2 regions of the Marispirochaeta aestuarii genome follow, and region 2 is predicted to be linked to the other one. Evidence: riboswitches for the same ligand, from Rfam matches in the RefSeq annotation. Region 2 holds a riboswitch; the other holds the start of a gene.

Region 1 (3,402 bases), on a different contig from region 2:
AACAAGTCCCGTGAACATACGCTGCCTCCTGTACCGTGAAATTACTTCGCAGCTCTTCGAGCCAGCCGGAACGGTAGGCATCAAAAAGCTGCTGGTCTCCGATCCTGAACCAGTTGACCCCTTCAAAGGCAAGGCCGTCTCCTGCCCTGGTGATTCCGAGGTCTCCCACGGCCTCCACGCCCGAACCGAGAAGCACGGGAGCGACGAAGGCGCTGAGGCGGTCATACAATCGATGCTTCAGGAAGGATGTCAGGAGACCGGAACCTCCTTCCACGAGCAGGGACCCGATCCCCTGCGCATAAAGCAGATCCAGGGCGGACGACAGGTCTGCCTTTCCTGTCGAATCAGGCTCTGCATACAGAACCCGTACTCCCCGCTGTTCAAGTCTGTGCTTCACGTCAAAAAAGTTTTCCGTCACATCTTCCGACGGAACCGCCAGAACAATCAGCTCATCTCCCCGCTCCCTCACCAGTCGGGATTCAAGGGGAATTTTCAGGGAGGAGTCGAATACGACAGGACGGGGACTGTGTCCTTCAACGAGACGGGTAGAAAGTTCGGGGTCGTCCGCCAGCACGGTGCCGATCCCCACGGCGATGGCATCCCGCTCGGACCGGAACCTGTGCCCAACCCGGCGGGCGGACTCATCGCTTATCCAGCGGGAATCCCCCCCGGCTGCGGCGATACGGCCATCCAGGCTCATGGCGCATTTCAGATGAACAAAGGGGCGGGAGAGGACCATCCTGGTATTGAAGGCGTCATTGAAACGCCAGAAGGCTTCGTTTTCCTCGCTGAGACTCACCCCGATGCCGACCTCCCGCAGGGCCAGAACTCCCCTTCCGCTGACCTTCGGATTCGGGTCAGGCTGACCGATGTGTACATGCCGCACCCCGGCGGCGATAATCCGCTCCGTACAGGGAGGCTGAAGCTTCTCCGGCGATCTGTAGGAGCAGGGTTCAAGGCTGCAGTAGAGTTCCGCTCCCCCGGCTTCGGATCCGGCGGCTTCAAGGGCCGCGGCTTCCGCATGGAGGTCGCCATGGCGGCGGTGGCAGCCCTCGGCGATGATCCGACCGTCTTTGACCAGGACTGCCCCGACCATGGGATTCGGAGAGGTCCTGCCCCGACCCCTGGCGGCAAGCTCGAGGGTCCTTTCAAAGAAAAATGAGTCTATGTTCATAAACGCTCCCGGTCGGGGCGCACAGGTATGGCGGGAGACCCGTCATGGCACAAAAAAACCCGGGCATAACGCCCGGGGCCTTTTGTTCACGACGGGAGGCAGGACAGGGATACTCACCTGAGACGGCATATACTTATGCCGCGGTACACGGACGATCCCCGTTCCACTGGTTTTCTCCCATCCGGACTGTACCGTCGGTACCGGAATTTCACCGGTTCAGCTCTCTTTCAGCGAATATCGCCGAGAACTCGCGGACTTTAACCGCCGGTCGGGAATTGTCGAAGAATCAGATCGACGCACCCTGCCCCGAAAACCGGGACCAGATTACAGAATTTTCCACCAGGGCGTCAAGACTCCGGTTTTCCCTATCGCCGTCCCGTCAGCTTTATTATGTGATGTCCGAACTGGGTGGAAACAACGGGACTGATGCTTCCCACGGACATCTTTTTACAGGCCTCTTCAAATTTGGGAACCATCTTTCCCGGACCGAACCAGCCCAGGTCTCCCCCCTTCGATTTTGACGGACAGGTGGAAAAATCCCTGGCAAGGGCAGCGAAATTTCCCCCGGATTTGATTCTCTTTAACAGCTCCTGCGCAAGGGCCCGGTCCTTGACCAGAATGTGACTGGCTCTCCACTCCACCCGGCGGCCTCCTTATCGATTTTGGTTTCTACTATATACGGCATTTTCCGTTTTTCGCAATCCTGGCGGACTCAGTCTCCCCGAATAATCTCCACACTCTCCGGAGAGGGACGCTGCCGCAGCTCTTCCCAGGAGCTGAGGGCGAAGCGCAGTACAGCACAGTCGCCGGTACCCAGGGGGGTACTTTTTCCCCCCAGCAGGGAAGCGGTTTCCTCAAAAGCGGGATTATGCCCCACCAGAAGTACCCTGTCCAGGGAGTTGTCCAGGCCGGTGATAAACTCGATGAGGGAGGAGTCGTCGATATTGTACAGCTCATCCCGGGCGTCCACAGGTTCGGGATACTCCGTCTCCTGGGCGCAGATTTCCGCCGTTGCCCGGGCCCTGACCGCGGATGAGGTGATTATGCGATCCGGAACAAGGCCGGTCTTCTTCAGGTATCCTCCGATATGTCTCGCCTGAGTGACTCCCCGTCCCTTGAGTTCCCTGTCCCAGTCACGGGTGTAGCCTCCGCGATGGGTTTTTCCATGTCGTAAGAGAAGCAGAGTTTTCAGCATAGGTGCCTCCTGCCTTAATATTAATACCGATCAACATTTATCGTAAACCGCTAATACCCTTAACGAAAACAATACTCTGGGGTAATATGGGTCGAAATGAACACAATTCTTCAGGACCTCCATATCCATACCGTCTACTCCGTCGGGGACAGCGCTGTAGTTCCCCAGATGACCATAGATTTTATCGCCTCCCTGGAACACGCCGATATCCGCGGCATAAGCGACCACTTCGAGTACCTTCAGGGCGAAATTTTCGAGACTTACCGGCATGACGTAAGGGCCCACGGGTTTTATCTCGGCTGTGAAATAAACACCGGCGAAGAGACCCGGGAAGCTGTTGAGTACCCTTACGACTATTTTATCTACCACTGCAGGGACAGAGAAAGCGAATACCGCGGGGCGGAATTTCTGGTCTCCACCGGCAAGCCGGTCATCATCAGCCATCCCATGGCCATGGGAGCGAACCTCGCCAGGGTGCCCCGGGAGTGTTTTATCGAGATAAATAACCGCTATATCTGGCGGGGAGACTACATGAACTACTTCTCGCCCTGGACGGGGGAGTTCAATTTTGTTTTCGGTTCAGACGCCCATCAGCCGAACTGGCTGAACCAGACCATCGCCCGAAAAGCGGCAGGGGACCTGGGAATAGAGGAGAGCATCCTTTTCCCGAAGCCTACACCTGCAGGGACTCGATGAAACCCTGCAGGGTCTGGATAATGTAGCGGCGGATCTTCGTCTTTTCTGATGCGGCGGTTTTAGGAGTGAACAGAATTACGTAGCGTTTGGGTTTCTCTTCGCGAAAGCCCATCACAACGCCGGACAGGTTAATCAGGCTGCTTCGAAGCCGAAGCTGGATCCCCTCAAGCAGGGTGTTTTTCTGCAGTTCAGGATCAGTATCAAACTGGATCGCCATTCCGATGGAACTGATATCGATGATTTTTCCTGTGACAACAGTGTCAAAAACCCGCACATTGAACTGTGCGGAGGAATCATGCTCACAGTTTACCCGGACAAACTTTCTCCGCCCCTTGGC
Region 2 (3,402 bases):
ACTATCAAAATGCCCATACCCTCCGCGGCGAGTTCCTGTAAAAGGGAAAAAAGGTTCTCCGTCTCCAGGGGGGTAAAGGAAGTGGAGGGTTCATCGAGGATCAGAAAATCCGGGGCCTTCAGCAGGGCTTCGACAATCATTGTCGCAGTGACCAGGTTGGCAGGTACCCGGTTTCCCCGGGTTGCCAGGGGAAGATCGATCCTGAGCCTTTCGGATATCCTCCTGATTTTTCCCGCTGCTTCATCCCGTCCCTGTCCTGCCGGGTTCATCCCCAGGTGCAGGAACTCCTGTACCGTCAGGGAGGGGACCAGCCGGGGGTGCTGGGGAATATAGGCGATCTTCCCGCTTACTTTGGACCGGTTGTGCCGGGCAGCTGGAATACCGTCCATCAGAATCTCCCCGGAGTCGGGCCGGGTCATCCCGGCGATACAGCGCACCAGGGTGGTCTTTCCCGATCCGTTCTCCCCCAGAAGCCCGTGGATCTCTCCCCGCCGCAGATTGATGCCGGCTCCGTCGAGGGCCTTTACCTCTCCGTGGTTAAAATATTTGTGTATGTTCCGGGCCCTGATGGATCCTCCGCTGTCCGGCATCGCTTACCCTTTTCCTCTGATGCTGCCCTGAGCCTATTCCTGTACCTTCACCGAACCGTTCTTGAGCTCCTCAAGATGATTCTCGAGCTTCTCCCGCAGCTCTTGGCTTAAGTTTTCGGTGTAGGCGGGGTGATCGGTGATGAAAGTAATATATCCCTCGGCTATCCCCACGGATTCCGCTGAGCCGAAGGGGAGTTCCCCCTCAATGGCCTTGAGGGTCATCTCCCGGGCCGCCCGATCCAGGTAAATTCGAGTGCTGCCGATAACGGTACCGGGGGCGACATCGTAGCCTGAGGAGTCGAACCAGATTACTCCCTTTCCTGCCTCCTGTGCCGCCGAGATCACCCCCTGGTTCGCCCCGCCGGCGATGGCCAGGATCACATTGACTCCGGAACGGAACATATCTCCGGCAAGTTCGGAGCCCTTCCCTGCGTCGTACCAGTTTCCCACAACCCGGAAATCAAGCTCTGCAGTCCCTGCCGCTGCCTCAGCGCCCTGCTGATAGCCCGGCCGGATCGAGCGGAGCATCTCCGGATACTCCTGACCTGCAATGAGGCCGACTTTTACAGTCCCTTCCGCCTGCTTCTCTCTGGCCACGAGGCCCGCGAAATAGCCGGCGAGATACCCCTGTTCCCGCTGGTTGAAACGGAAGGTGAAGATCGAGGGATTCCCTTCGATGTGTCCGTCCAGGACCAGGAAGCGGGCTTCAGGGTAGGACCTTGAGACCTCTGCACAGATCTCCGGCATCGCAGGGTTCGAAGTAACGATGAGGTCGTAGCGGCCGGAAGCTGCCAGGGAGCTCAGCTTCGTTAACCATTCTCCCTGATTGAATCCGCCTTCGACAACCGAAACTTCCACACCGGATTTTCCCCGGGCTGCCGCCTCGACTCCTTCGACCATCATCTCGTAGGTAGGGCTTCCGGCCACTACCCCGGGGACGAAAACCGCTATGGAGCCGACTGCCCCGGGGGCCTCCTGTTGTGCTTCTTCCGTCTGAGCCTCCTTCGGACTGCAGGAACTGAGGAAGAGAAAACCTGCCACCACAAAAAGGAGTACTGCAAAACGGGTAATCCCCGGTACAGAGAAATTGAGTTTGCCTTGTAATACGCGGTTCATAAAAACTGCCTCCAGAAAACGCATCGGGGGCAGATGAGAGAAAGTAGAGCGGGCCCTCCCGGAAAAATCCGGAACGGCTGGTTCTATTTTCTTCTCCCATCCAGACTTTCACTGTCGGTTTCGGAATCCCACCGAATCCCCCCTGTGCCGTCTCAACGAAACCGGTACAGGGATTGCGGACTGTTACCGCCGGTCGGGACTTTAGGTCCCTCCCTCGAAGAAAATATATCTGCGTCAAATATATTTCCTTTTTACCCTGAATGTCAATCTTGGCCGTTCAGGCAGGCGCCTGAGGCTTTACTTGACCCCCACACTGAACTAATGATAGGTTTGACCGGTATTCACCAGTAACTCCTAGCCTAGCGTTTGCTTCCGGAACGCACGAGAAGATGGGGACAACCTTTGAGCATATCTAAACCCGGTACTTTGGGAATCATCGCCTGTCCGGGCGGAGCGAGTTTCGCCAGGGAATTATTGCCGCACTTGCGATCCATTTATGCCCGCAAGTACCAGCGCATGGCCACACGCCTCGCCAAACGGTATAAAATAGACAAGGAAAAGGCCATTGAGCAGATCAACTTCGTACAGGATCTGCATATTCCCTCCCAGAATCACGGCTTTTTCGGGGAACACTACCGTCCGCCCTCCTTTGAGATTCCAACCCGTTTTACCCGTTTTGCCAATGGAGAGTTCAAGGCGGAGATTCTCTCTTCGGTCCGGGGCATCGATCTGTATGTAATTCAGGATGTGGAAAACCACTATCCCGTGCCTTTGAACGGGGAAGAGACTACCCTGAGTCTGAACGATCACATGTTTATTCTCTTCGTCACCATCGATGCCGCGATCCAGGCGGGAGCCCGCAGTGTAACCCTGGTGCTGCCGGTGTATCCCTATTCCAGGCAGCATAAGCGCAAAGGCCGGGAGAGTCTGACTGCTGCATGGTTCGGCAGAATCTGCGAGTTCATGGGGGTTGGACGCATTATTACCCTGGACATCCACTCCCGGGAGATTCAGAATACCTTTCATCGGACTGCCATCGAGAATCTTCATGCCTCGTATCAGATTCTCAGGTCCCTTTCACGGCTGGTTGATCTGGTCCATGAGGACCTGGTTGTTGTGGCTCCGGATACCGGCGCGGTGGACCGCAACAAGTTTTACGCCGTGAGCCTGCATAAACCCCTGGCCCTTCTGTACAAGGAGCGGGACTATTCCAAGGTGAGTCAGGCGGGGGACAGCAATATAACCAGTATAAACCTTCTCGGACACGTGGAAGGGAAAACCGTTTTCATGGCAGACGACATGCTTGGCACAGGCGGTACCCTTATCAAGGCAATGACCCATCTGAAGGAGGTGGGCGCCGAGAAAATCATCTGCGCCATCAGTCTGCCCCTCTTTACCGGCAGGGCCATCGAGGAGTTCGATGCAGCCTATCAGAAGGGGCTGTTTTACCGCATCATCGGCACCAATGCCGTTTACCATGACGAAACCCTCCTGGAAAAGGAGTGGTTTGTCTCCGCCAATATCGCCAACCTCTTTTCCAGAATTATCTCCAGGCTGCACCACGGCCGTTCCCTGAGTCCTCTCCTGGACAACCGAAAGATCATTCAGCGTCTTCTGTCCCAGGTGGCAGCCGAGGGCGGAGAAGATGAGCTTCCCTTCGACCGGGAGCCTTCATCCAGAGAGCCCGGGGAGAAGG

Evidence for each region. A riboswitch is a leader RNA that binds a small molecule or an ion and turns the genes downstream of it on or off. The one in region 2 is predicted to bind FMN.
Region 1: linked by a shared signal. The riboswitch ahead of ribD (bifunctional diaminohydroxyphosphoribosylaminopyrimidine deaminase/5-amino-6-(5-phosphoribosylamino)uracil reductase RibD) and the one ahead of B4O97_RS00055 (BMP family ABC transporter substrate-binding protein) in region 2 are both predicted to bind FMN.

The regions. Positions count from the first base shown of each region.
Region 1 is NZ_MWQY01000007.1:45,374-48,775, forward strand. Features, by position in the region: gene B4O97_RS07325 (riboflavin synthase) at 1-18, opposite strand, end outside; gene ribD (bifunctional diaminohydroxyphosphoribosylaminopyrimidine deaminase/5-amino-6-(5-phosphoribosylamino)uracil reductase RibD) at 1-1,174, opposite strand, end outside; FMN riboswitch at 1,340-1,492, opposite strand; gene B4O97_RS07335 (peptidylprolyl isomerase) at 1,540-1,815, opposite strand; gene B4O97_RS07340 (SixA phosphatase family protein) at 1,887-2,369, opposite strand; gene B4O97_RS07345 (PHP domain-containing protein) at 2,466-3,065, shown strand; gene B4O97_RS07350 (PilZ domain-containing protein) at 3,043-3,402, opposite strand, start outside.
Region 2 is NZ_MWQY01000001.1:9,257-12,658, forward strand. Features, by position in the region: gene B4O97_RS00050 (ATP-binding cassette domain-containing protein) at 1-590, opposite strand, end outside; gene B4O97_RS00055 (BMP family ABC transporter substrate-binding protein) at 624-1,706, opposite strand; FMN riboswitch at 1,791-1,932, opposite strand; gene prs (ribose-phosphate diphosphokinase) at 2,109-3,402, shown strand, end outside.